Regions from separate parts of the Paenibacillus sp. FSL H3-0321 genome, predicted to be linked through region 2. Evidence: predicted binding sites of a transcription regulator. Region 2 holds the regulator's gene; each other region holds the start of a gene.
The links. The regulator Rex, encoded in region 2, represses fermentation and respiration genes when NADH is low (regulators of the CRP and FNR family bind a similar motif). The targets are predictions, from matches to a motif close to TTGTGAAATATTTCACAA.
Positions count from the first base shown of each region.

Region 1: the regulator Rex is predicted to act here: its motif matches at 1,696-1,713, upstream of nirB (nitrite reductase large subunit NirB).
Region 3: the regulator Rex is predicted to act here: its motif matches at 2,041-2,058, upstream of MHI45_RS32425 (DUF1641 domain-containing protein).

Region 1 covers NZ_JBBODH010000001.1:1,774,212-1,778,284, reverse strand. Annotated here, with positions in the region: gene ric (iron-sulfur cluster repair di-iron protein) at 28-696, shown strand; gene MHI45_RS07875 (hypothetical protein) at 893-1,591, shown strand; gene nirB (nitrite reductase large subunit NirB) at 1,818-4,073, shown strand, end outside.
Region 2 covers NZ_JBBODH010000001.1:1,452,126-1,456,198, reverse strand. Annotated here, with positions in the region: gene dinG (ATP-dependent DNA helicase DinG) at 1-1,453, shown strand, start outside; gene MHI45_RS06395 (redox-sensing transcriptional repressor Rex) at 1,539-2,234, shown strand; gene MHI45_RS06390 (amidohydrolase) at 2,221-3,522, shown strand; gene MHI45_RS06385 (cell wall elongation regulator TseB-like domain-containing protein) at 3,584-4,073, shown strand, end outside.
Region 3 covers NZ_JBBODH010000001.1:7,348,477-7,352,549, reverse strand. Annotated here, with positions in the region: gene MHI45_RS32435 (SGNH/GDSL hydrolase family protein) at 1-31, opposite strand, end outside; gene MHI45_RS32430 (NAD(P)/FAD-dependent oxidoreductase) at 303-1,481, opposite strand; gene MHI45_RS32425 (DUF1641 domain-containing protein) at 1,522-1,959, opposite strand; gene MHI45_RS32420 (nitroreductase family protein) at 2,286-2,903, shown strand; gene MHI45_RS32415 (alpha-galactosidase) at 2,985-4,073, opposite strand, start outside.

The sequences.
Region 1 (4,073 bases), 320 kb from region 2:
GCGCCTATCCAGTTTACCGGAGCGGACATGGTCAGAGATATTGTACTGCAATTCCCGAAGGCGGCAGATTATTTCAAGGGACAGCGGATCGATTTCTGCTGCGGAGGCGCAAAGGCGCTGGCCGAAGTGGCAGCTGAGAAAGGGCTTGACCCGGAGACACTGCTTGCAGATCTGCATAAGCTGCTGAAAGAGCATCCTGTGCTTGATGTAGATACTGCCTGGAATGAGGCATCTTCCGCTGAGCTGGTTGAGTATATTGTGAGCAAGCATCACCGCTACTTGCGCGAAGAGCTGCCCCTGATCAGTCAGAATGTAACCAAGGTATTCCGCGTCCATGGCGAGGATTCTCCGCATCTGGCCGAAGTTTACCGGTTATTTAACCTTCTGCGGGAAGATTTGCTGCAGCATACAGCGAAGGAGGAGGAATCTGAGTTTCCTAAGATGCTGGCGTACTCCGAGAATCCGAGCGAAGAAGGATTGGCCGAGCTGCGCGGGCTGCTGCATACGCTGGAAGAAGAGCATGACGGAGCCGGTGAGATTTTGCGGGAGCTCCGCAGAGTTACGAACGACTTCACTCCGCCAGAGCATGCCTGCACAACCTACCGCCTGACCTATGCCCGCCTGGAGGAGCTAGAGGGAATGACCTTCGAGCATGTGCATCTGGAGAATAATATCCTGTTCCTGCGTTATCAGTAAAATTGAGCACGCTGTTCTCAAAGTCCCTGCGGGGACTTTTTTTCTTCTGACCGCTCCGCTGCCTGATTAACGCCCGGAATTTATCGTTTGAGAACAAAGCTAGTTTGCGTTATTCTTAAAAGATAGTATACATAATGACTAAAGACCTGAGAAAATGATTGAGGTTATGATCGGGCGGAAGAGGGCGGTGCCGGGAATGTCCACGAAATTTCTGTGGCGTTTATGGTTAGGATTAATTATCATTGCGACGGTAGGCGGATGCTCGTCATTTGGTTCAGATGCGAACGGAAACAATGCCGCAGCCGGGGCTGCAGGCCCTACTTTTTCACTGATGGCCGGTGATAATGAGCTGGCAGGGAACTCGGGGAGACTGCTCAGCGAAGCCTACAAGCCGGGAATAACGCTTATAGAATTGCTGAAGAGTAGCGGTGTTGTTACTTTTGCCGAAGACGGATTTAGCATATTGGCAGTCAATAAAATATTTCTTGCCCCGGACATGATCTGGCAGATTCAGCTTGGCGGCAAAATCATAACCGATTGGAATAGTCCAGTCTCGCGTGAACAGGCGATTGTAATTACTGCGAAGCCGGCAGCCGGAGATGCCCCGCTTCTGCCCATCATTCTTGTAGTGAACGGCGGGAGCGAGCAGCCCGATCTGACACATTCGCATATTTTATCCTATAGCGAGGATCTGTCTGTCCGGGGTCTGCTGAAAAGTAGCGGAATTGTTCGGTTGGCGGAAGACAACAAGACGGTACTCACGGTTATGGGATATACTCCGCTCACCAGTGAAGACTGGAAGCTGAAGGTGAACGACAAAACGCTGCTTGACAGCGGAATTGATATGAAGCTCAGACCTCAAGATATACTCGAGATTTCACTGGTTCTCCGGTAAGGTGATAAATAACATAGCCAGTTGTCCTTAATGCAAGAGGAAGATTAAGGGGAGCGGGCTATTTTTCTATCACCAAAAAACCTTACATATGCTGGCATAAAAATATGTGAAAACATTCACATTTATTGTGATTTCAATCACAAATGCTCTTCAAATTTAAAACGTATAATTTTGTTATCAGATAAGTATATGAAGAAATCCAGAAGCATTGAGGAGGGTCTTAACAGTGACCGTGGAGAGAGAAAAGTTAGTTTTGATAGGGAATGGTATGGCTGGCGTAGGTACTATCGAACAGATCCTTAAGCTTGGCGGCACTTATGATATTACGATCTTTGGAAGCGAGCCTCATCCGAACTACAACCGGATAATGCTGTCCTATGTCCTCGAAGGAAGCAAGAGCATTGAGGATATCATTCTGAACGACCGGCAGTGGTACGAGGATAACCATATTACTCTGCATACTGGAACCACTGTTGTCCGGATTGATGAAGCCTCCCGTCAGATCATTACAGATAATGGAATGTCGGTTCCTTACGATAAAGTTATTATTGCAACAGGTTCAAATTCATTCATTCTGCCGGTACCGGGCAGCACAAAGGATGGAGTTGTAGGCTTCCGCGACATTGCGGATTGCGACGCCATGCTGGCTGCAGCACAGCAATACCGCACAGCGGCGGTGATTGGCGGCGGACTGCTTGGTCTTGAAGCAGCCAAAGGACTTGTGAACCTCGGCATGGATGTTACCGTCGTGCATCTGCTGGAGGATTTGATGGAGCGTCAGCTTGACCATACTGCTTCCTCCATGCTTCAAGCTGAGCTTGAACGACAGGGCGTGAAGTTTGCCATGGGAAAACAGACGGTTGAGCTGACCGGGGAGGAACGGGTAGACGGCCTGCGTTTCAGTGATGGAACCGAGCTGCAATCAGATTTTGTAGTGATGGCGGTCGGAATCAAACCGAATGTCCAACTGGCTAAAGACAGCGGCATCACAGTTAACCGCGGAATTGTCGTGAACGATTATCTCCAGACCTCGATGGCGAATGTCTATTCTGTAGGAGAATGTACGGAGCACCGCGGCACTTGCTACGGGCTGGTAGCTCCACTGTTCGAGCAGGGGATGGTGCTGGCGAAGCATTTGTGCGGCGCCTCCACCCAGCCGTATGAAGGTTCTGTCGTAGCCACCAAGCTGAAGATCTCGGGTGTGGATGTCTTTTCTGCCGGTGATTTCACTGAAACAGCGGAGCATACCGTCATTTCGGCTAAAGATGAATGGAAGAGAACCTATAAGAAAATTCTGCTCAGAAACAATATTATTGTCGGTGCAGTCCTGTTCGGCGATGTAACTGAATCCGCCAGTCTGCAGAAGCTGGTCAAGCAGGGCACCGAAATGACCGACGAAATTTATGGCGAAGTAATGGGCACGGGCTGCTGCGGCGGAGGAAGTGCGAAAAAAGGCTTGTCAGTCGAAACGATGGCTGATGAGGAGATCGTCTGCGGCTGCAACGGCGTGACCAAGAAGGCGATCGTTGATGCCGTTACGGAGAATGGTTTTACCACGGTAGACGAAATTAAAGCGTGCACCGGAGCTACCCGCTCCTGCGGTGGCTGCAAGCCGGTTGTCGAGCAGATTCTGCAGTTTGTTCTCGGTGACAGCTTCCAGGAAAGTGCGAAGCAGGGGATTTGCGGATGCACCACCTTGAGCCGCGATGAGATTGTAGCAGAGATTACCGCTAAAGGCTTGAAAACGACCAAAGAGGTTATGAATGTGCTGGGCTGGAAACAAGCAGAAGGCTGCTCCAAATGTCGTCCGGCTGTGAACTATTATCTCGGCATGATCTACCCGGATACCCATGAGGATGAGAAGGAATCGCGGTTCGTCAACGAACGGATGAGTGCGAACATCCAGAAAGACGGCACCTTCACCGTTATTCCACGGATGTACGGCGGTGTAACTACACCGGAAGACCTGAGACGAATTGCTGATGTTTCCTTGAAATATAACGTGAAGGTTGTAAAAGTGACCGGTGGTCAGCGTCTGGATCTGGTCGGTATCCAAAAAGAGGATGTGCCTAAAGTATGGGAGGAGCTGGATATGCCTTCCGGTTATGGCTATGCGAAATCGCTTCGTACGGTAAAAACTTGTGTAGGTTCGCAGTTCTGCCGCTTCGGGACACAGGATTCCATGGGTATGGGAGCTTTTATTGAACGTAAATATGAACGCCTTGATTTGCCGGCCAAATTCAAAATAGCAGTCAACGGCTGCCCGCGCAACTGTGCGGAATCCTGCACGAAGGATATCGGCATCGTCGGCAACGACGGCGGCTGGGAAGTGTTCATTGGCGGCAACGGCGGGATCAAACCGCGGATAGCCGATGCCTTCTGCAAGGTGAAAACCGATGATGAGCTGATCGAAATCTGCTCCGCCGTGATTCAGTACTACCGTGAAACCGGGAACTACCTGGAAAGAACCTCGGAGTGGGTC
Region 2 (4,073 bases):
GGCCCATCATTTGGAGGATGTGGCCGGCAAGCATCTGGGTATGCAAATGAAGTATTTCACGGTAGCTCATACGCTTACAAGGCTGTATAAAGACAGCCGCAGCGGCCAGCTGCCGGCACTGCGCCAGACTCTGCAGTCCTCGGGCAGTGAGCAGGCTTCGGAGTGGAGCGGCGTAATCGATAAAATCTATCCCGATCTGCTTACCGTAAAGGAAACTTGGGATACACTGAGCGACAAGCTGTTCGGTCTATTGCCCGAACGAAGCGATGCAGCGGCAGGTGAAGCCGGCCAGCTGGTCACACGCCTGCTTCCCGGCAGCAAGCCCAAAGATTGGGAAGAGCTGGCGGCGCTGGAGAATACGCTGCACTTAGCCCTGAGCGACATCATCCGCAGAGGTGACAAAATGCTCAGCGAGATGCGCGATACGGAGAGTCAGTCGTCTTCAGACAGCCTGGTGACCGATATCGGAGGCTTGTTCAAGGATTTGGCATCCATCCGGGAACAAATCCGTTTCTTTATGGGTCTCAGTGACGATAATATCGTGTACTGGATGGAAGGGAGCGGCAACTACCGGGGCAAGTCGCTTCAGCTATACGCCGTGCCTGTCGATGTAAGCAGCCAGCTCAAGGATCTGTTCTTCGACAAGAAGAAGAGCATAGTGCTGACCTCGGCCACGTTATCGGTCGACAAGTCCTTTCAGTTCATGATTGACAACCTTGGTCTTTCTGAAGCCTCAGAGCAAGGGCGACTCATGACAGCGCTGCTGCCTTCACCGTTCAAGTACCGTGAACAGGCGCTACTTGTCATCCCGCGCGATTTCCCCAGTGTTAAGGGCAGCGTAGGCGATGCGCGTTTTGTAGACAAGCTGGTGCATTCGCTGGCTGAAGCGGCGGCGGCGACCAAGGGGCGGATGCTGGTGCTGTTCACCTCCTACAAAATGCTGCGCCAGGTTTATGATCCGCTGAAAGAGGCCTTGGCTTCCCAGGACATTACGGTTCTGGGCCAGGGTGTGGAAGGAGGCAGCCGCAGCAAGCTGATCCGGCGTTTTCAGGACAGCTCTGCATCGGTATTGCTTGGAACAAGCAGTTTCTGGGAAGGAGTCGACATCCCTGGCGAGGCGCTGACCTGTCTTGCGATTGTAAGGCTGCCGTTTCAGCCGCCGAATCATCCGCTGGCCGAGGCAAAGGCGGAGCTTCTGCAGGCCCAGAAGAAGAATCCTTTTATGAAAATGTCTGTTCCACAAGCAGTGATCCGGTTCAAACAGGGTTTTGGACGATTGGTCCGCACTGCGCAGGACCGGGGAATTGTTATTGTATATGATACCAGGGTCATCGAAGCTTATTACGGGAAGTACTTCCTGTATTCACTCCCTGGTCCGAAGATGGAGCACATGCTTACCGATCAGATGGTTCCGCGGATTGCGGAATGGCTTGAAGAGGGCGGCGTTTCCTAATCTGTCATTGTTTATGAATTTTTCCATCTCTTTGTACCATAGGCTGTGTCCCGTTCGCGGAGCGGGCACTGCACGTGGTTGTCATATGATATCGCGTCAGTGCAATTCTAAATTAGGAGGAGAAAACATGAAATCGGATAAAATATCGGAGGCCGTCGTACGCAGACTCCCAGTGTACCTGCGTTTCCTGAACGATCTCCAAAAGCGTGAAATCTCAACCGTTTCTTCTCAGGAACTCGGGCAGAAGCTGGACCTTAATCCGGCACAGATTCGTAAGGATCTGGCCTATTTTGGTGATTTCGGCAGAAAAGGCATTGGATATGACGTGTCTTATCTCATCGAAAAGATCCGTCACATTCTGAAACTGGATCAACAAATCAACGTGGCCCTGGTGGGTGCCGGTAACCTCGGTCATGCCTTGTCCAATTACAATGCTTATCTGAAGGATACTATGAAAATCACCGCTGTATTTGATTCTTACGCTCCCAAGATTGGACAAAAGATCAACTCTCTTACGGTACAGCCGATGGAAGAGCTGGGTCAGACCATCCGCGATCAGGGAATCCGGATCGGGATCATCACTGTACCGGACAGCGAAGCACAGAATGTGGCTGATATTCTGGTAGAATCGGGCATCGAGGCGATCCTGAATTTTGCACCGGTCATTCTGAAGACACCTGCAACCATCCGGATTCATGCTGCCGACTTTACGACTGACCTGCAAAGTCTGGCGTATTATTTACATGATGGAAAGGAAGGAATTACAGATGAGCAGCAATAAGATGGTAATTGCAAACGGACGTTTTCTGGTTCCCGGAAGCGAGAAGCCTGTCTTGAGCGGTTATATGACTATAGAAAATGATTTGATCACATACATAGGGGAAGAGAAGCCCGTTATTGAAGAAGGCACAGTGACGCTCGACGGCAGCCGGCTGCTGTTCATGCCGGGTCTGGTCAACACCCATGGCCATGCTGCGATGTCGCTGCTGCGCGGCTACGGGGATGATATGGTCCTTCAAGCCTGGCTGCAGGAGAAAATGTGGCCGATGGAGGAGAAGTTTACCGGAGATGATGTCTACTGGGGCACTTCCTTATCCGTTCTGGAGATGCTGAAAGGCGGCACAACCACCTTTTTGGATATGTATGATCATATGGACCGGGTGGCCGAGGTGGTCGAACATTCCGGTATCCGTGCGGTGCTGATGCGAGGTGTTATTGGTCTATGTCCTGAAGAGGTGCAGAACCAGAAGCTTGCGGAAGCTGTTGCGTTCGCCCGCAACTGGCACGGCAAGGCTGACGGCAGAATTACATCCATGATTTCACCGCATGCCCCGTATACTTGTCCTCCGGACTTTTTCATGCGGTTCGTGCAGGCGGCACATGACCTGGACCTGCCGATGCATACGCATATGTCGGAAACGCTGCGTGAAGTGGAGCAGAATGCCGCTGATTACGGCCTGCGTCCTGTAGCGCACCTGGAGAAGCTGGGGATGTTCACCCGCCCGTCCTTAATCGCCCATGGTGTCCACCTGAACGATGAGGAGATCGAAATCCTCGCCCGCCACAAGGTGGGTGTATCCCACAACCCGGGAAGTAACCTGAAGCTGGCCAGCGGGGTTGCACGGGTGCCTGAGCTGCTGAGAGCCGGAGTCAAAGTTTCGCTGGGTACGGACGGGGCGGCAAGCAACAATAATCTCGATATGTTCGAGGAAATGCGGCTTGCAGCACTGATCCATAAGGGAGTCAGCGGCGATCCTACCGCAGTTCCGGCACCGGAAGCGCTGCTGATGGCCACGCAATACGGGGCGGAATCGGTCTTCCTGAACCAGGTCGGACGTCTTGCAGCGGGGATGAAGGCTGATTTTATTGCAATTGATATCGACCAGCCTCATTTACTGCCGCATAGCGACTTGCTCTCCCACGCTGTGTATTCGGCCAGCGCCAAGGATGTAGAGCATGTCTGGGTGAACGGCAAGCAGGTTGTGAAGCATGGTCAGTGCCTGACGCTGGACGAGGAAAAAATCCGCCGCAAGGCGCAAGAAACTTTTGAAGGGCTGCTGAAGCGTTAATACGACTGCCGCCGCAGTTGAATTTATAACGTTTCATATATTAAGGAAAGGAAGCTGCATTTTGAGGAAAAGGAAAAAATGGCTTCTGCTGGGGATCGCTCTGTTTCTGCTCATTCTGTTCGGTCTAAGCCAATTTTATGCCTATATCATGAAGGACCAATGGAATGAACGCAGCGCGGCCAAAGAAGTTGCCAAGACCCGGGCGGGACTTACTGAGATATCCAAGGCGCAGAAATCGGTATGGGACGAAAATTCGGTGTACTGGGTGCTGACGGGGAAAAATAAAGCCGGTACGGATCTGATGGTGTGGGTACGGTTCACCGTGGACGGCAAGCCGGCCGGCGGCGATAACGGAGTTTATGCGGAAGAGCTGGCCAAAGGAACCTCGGAGAAGCAAATCCGCTCCATTATAGCCTCCCAGCTGCCCGGCATCGATATTAAACGGCTGCTTCCGGGTGTATATAATGGAGAATATGCCTGGCAGCTTTTTTACAAGCAGGAAGGACGTTATTATTACAAGTTCTTTCGTTTTGCGGATGGTACAGCAATCG
Region 3 (4,073 bases), 5.9 Mb from region 2:
ACAAAATGATATCGTTTTCTTTAAATCCCATGTTTAAATCCTCCTATAAAACCACCGAATGGTATAAACATAGTCCATTATATCAAATAGAATTTCTCCGGACACCCTCAATTATGGCAGGATTTCAAAGCGCACTTCGCATTGTGAACTTATTTAAATTAATTACCAGTTATTAACTATGTAATTCAGCACAGAAAAAAGATCCCCTTCCAGCACCCGCACCTCAAGAAAAAACCAGGTGTTTTCGGGTAACCAAAAGGGGATCCTATGAACTGGATTCCAGCAAAGCCGGATAATGAATATTAATACGCCAGACTAAACAAACCTTTGATATGTGTCAGATAACGGATATTGCTTGCTTCTTTCATCATCGTTGCAGGCAAGCCCTTCAATGGCGTTGAGTTGCCGCCGATAATAGCAACACCGTCTTTACGGCCCAAGCTGGCCAGTGTGCCCGAATTGACCGGACTGAAGGTATCCAGCGATTTATTGTTCAGGTAAGCATACAGATTATAGCCGATCAGCTCACCCATCTGCCAGGCGATTTGTGCAGTCGGCGGATAAGGACGGCCGTCCGGAGCAAATACAACGGCACTGTCACCGGCAACAAATACATCGGCATGCGATGTGGATTGCAGGAATTCATTTACCGTTGCACGTCCACGGTTAACTTCAAGACCGGATTCACCGATCAGCGGATTTCCTTGTACACCGCCGGTCCATACGAATGTGTTGGCCACAATTTTCTGGCCATCCTTTAGATCAATGGTGTTGCCCTCTACATTGGTAACGGCTAGACCGGTCAGGAATTGTACGCCGCGTGCGGCAAGACTTGATGTAGCGCGTTCGATCAGGTGATCGGGCAGTACCGGGAGAATCTTTGGACCTGCTTCCACGAGCAGCAGCTTGATCGCTTTTTGATCCACCCCATAACGTTTGGTGAGCTTCGGCAGCACGTCGGCAATTTCACCTACAAGCTCAACACCCGTCAATCCGCCACCGCCGATTAGAATCGTCGCGTCAGCTTCATTGCCGGTTTTTGCGTACTCACGGATCCGGTCTTCGATATGACCGTGAATTTTATTGGCGTCGGCAGCCGATTTCAATACCATGCTGTATTGTTCAAGTCCCGGAATTCCAAAATAAGCCGTCGTGCTGCCAAGGCCCGCAACAAGGGCGTCGTAAGTAAGATTCGTGCCATCCGAGAGCGCAATTTGTTTGCTTTCAACGGAGAAGGATTTTACTTTGGCAATTTTAAGATCAATGTCTTTACCGGCAAAAAGCTTCGCCAGCGGCATAGCAACAGCTTTCTCTTCCACGCTGCCTGCGGCAAGACGATGCAATTCGGTAATAATCTGGTGGGTTGGATACTGGTTGACAACGGTGATCTTTGCTTCAGCCTTGCTCATATATTTGCGCACTGTCAAGGCACTCAGCAATCCGCCGTAACCTGCTCCTAGAATAACGATATGTTTTGACATATGATGTTTCCTCCGTCCTTACGTATGAGATTAGAATTAATTATTTCTGCTGGCTGCGTTCGCCGCTGACTTGCAGGTAAGCATTCATAAAACGGAGAAGCTTCTGAACCTGCGGATCCTTAATCATCTTCATCATTCCGAACACACTGATCGTCTCGCTGCTTTCATTTGCCCGGTCTTTCGCCTCGATCACAGTAGCCGCCATATTCTTGACGGAACCTACTACCGGCTCGGCAATTTCTTTAATAGCGCCCACCGTATCATTCTTGAGTACTTCATCGGATGCAACCGACTGTACAAAGTCCATAGACTTCGTTAATACACCTACAAGCTGTGTAAGCTGCGGCAGCTGTTCTATCAAGGTTGTTAATGATTCCTGAACTTCCGGCTTCAAAAGCTGATCCAGAACATCCTCTTTGGTTAAAGAGGCTTTCGGTGCTTCCTGTTCAGGAGTGGTTTGCGTAATTGTTTCTGACATTGTTGGACTCTCCTCTGCATTAGCTTGTAACGCTTGATAATAGTCAATTCAATAACCCATGCGTCTATTATAACACCTATTATGTAATAAACGTCACAATCTTTTTGCCTATATAACCTTATTTTGTGATTAAAATCACTTCTTTTCTGTCGTTTTTATTAATTTTCTTCTATTTGAACTTAATTTCACGATTAAGTGTAATTCATCATTGACGATTCCCAATTGCCGTGCTATCTTAAGTAAGTAACCATTTGTAAGTAAGTTTATTTACATAAGTTATTGAAATTTATTAACTATCAATTTATAACCATTTGGAGGTATTTATCATGAGTACTTTTACAGATTTGGTGCAATCCCGCAGATCAGCTATGAATTTCGTGGAAGGGATCAAGATCCCGCAAAACGAGCTGGAGGACATGTTCTCTCTCACCCGGCTCGCCCCTTCAAGCTCCAATTTGCAGCATACACATTACAAGGTGATCAGCGATCCGGCACTGAAGGAGGAAATCCGCAGAGGTGCTTATGACCAATATAAAATCCACACGGCTTCCGCCGTTATTATTGTGCTCGGAGATAAGCTTGCCTATCAGCAGGCACCGGAAATTTACAGCGGACTGAAATTGCTTGGCGCTATGAGCCAGGAGGAATATGACAACACCATTCAATCCATCAACGATGCCTATGAAGGAAATGATGCTTTCCAGCGTGATGAAGCCATTCGCAACGCCTCCCTGTCTGCCATGCAGTTCATGCTGATTGCCAAGGATAAAGGCTGGGATACCTGCCCGATGATCGGCTTTGATCCCGAAGCCATCAAGGCCACCCTCAATATCCCGGACCATCTTGTGCCGGCTCTGATGATTACCATCGGCAAAGACTACAAACGCAAGATCAGACCGCGCGGCTACCGCAAGCCGGTAAATGAGTTTGTTGAATTCTTCTGAGATGGACCCTTGCAACCCGCAAAAAGGCCTTGCCGCAGTATCGCGGCAAGGCCTTTTGTGATAATAACAACCGGTTAAATCCTAGACTCTGCGGAAACGCCAGAGCACGCTCTGGAAATCACCGTGCAGATTCGGCAATGGCAGCCCCGCAAACATAAGATGATCTCCTCCATACACGACTCCGCCTTCCAGCCACTCATAATCCGCTTCGGGATCCAGTCCTTTCAGGCGCAGATAATACAGTGAATCATTGGGCTCGGCCAGTGTCCGGGCATACACGACGACAGCCTCGGATTTATCTTCAGCCGCAATCAGCCATGCGGTCTCGTTGCCTTCAAACGGGCTGAGCAGTCTGTACTGCTCGCCGAACTGCACCAGCGGCCGCAGCTCCTTGTAGAGCGCTACCTGTGCTTTTACCGTTTCCTTCTCTTCTTCCGTAAACTTTGTCAGATCCAGCTCATAGCCGAAATTGCCTGACATTGCGATATGTCCGCGCAGTTCAAGAGAAGTATTGCGGTGTACCTGATGGTTCGGCACGGCCGAGACATGGCTGCCCATGGAGCTAAGCGGATAGACGATGCTCGTTCCATACTGGATTTTGAGTCTGCTGATCGCATCGGTATTATCGCTTGTCCAGGTCTGCGGCATATAATAGAGCATTCCCGGATCGAAGCGCCCTCCCCCGCCGGAGCAGCTCTCAAACAGGACATCCGGAAACTCCGAGGTAATCCGTTCAAGCACTCCATAAAGACCGAGCATATAACGGTGCGCCGTTTCACGCTGTCTTTCCGGCGGCAGCAGCGCGGAGCCAATTTCGGTCATATTGCGGTTCATATCCCATTTCACATAGGAGATTGGCGCGCTGCGCAGCACATCGGCTATCCTGTCGCCGATCGCCTGGCAGACATCCTCACGGGAGAAATCGAGCACAAGCTGCATCCGTCCTTCTGTTCTGCGGCGGTCCGGCACATGCAGGCACCAATCGGGATGCCGGGTGTACAGTTCGCTGTCCGGCGAAATCATCTCCGGTTCGAACCAGAGGCCAAATTGCAGACCCAGCCCGTTTACACGCTTGGCCAGATCATCCAATCCCTCCGGCAGCTTATTCGCATCCACGAACCAGTCCCCCAGTGAGCTGCGGTCATCATTGCGGTGACCGAACCAGCCGTC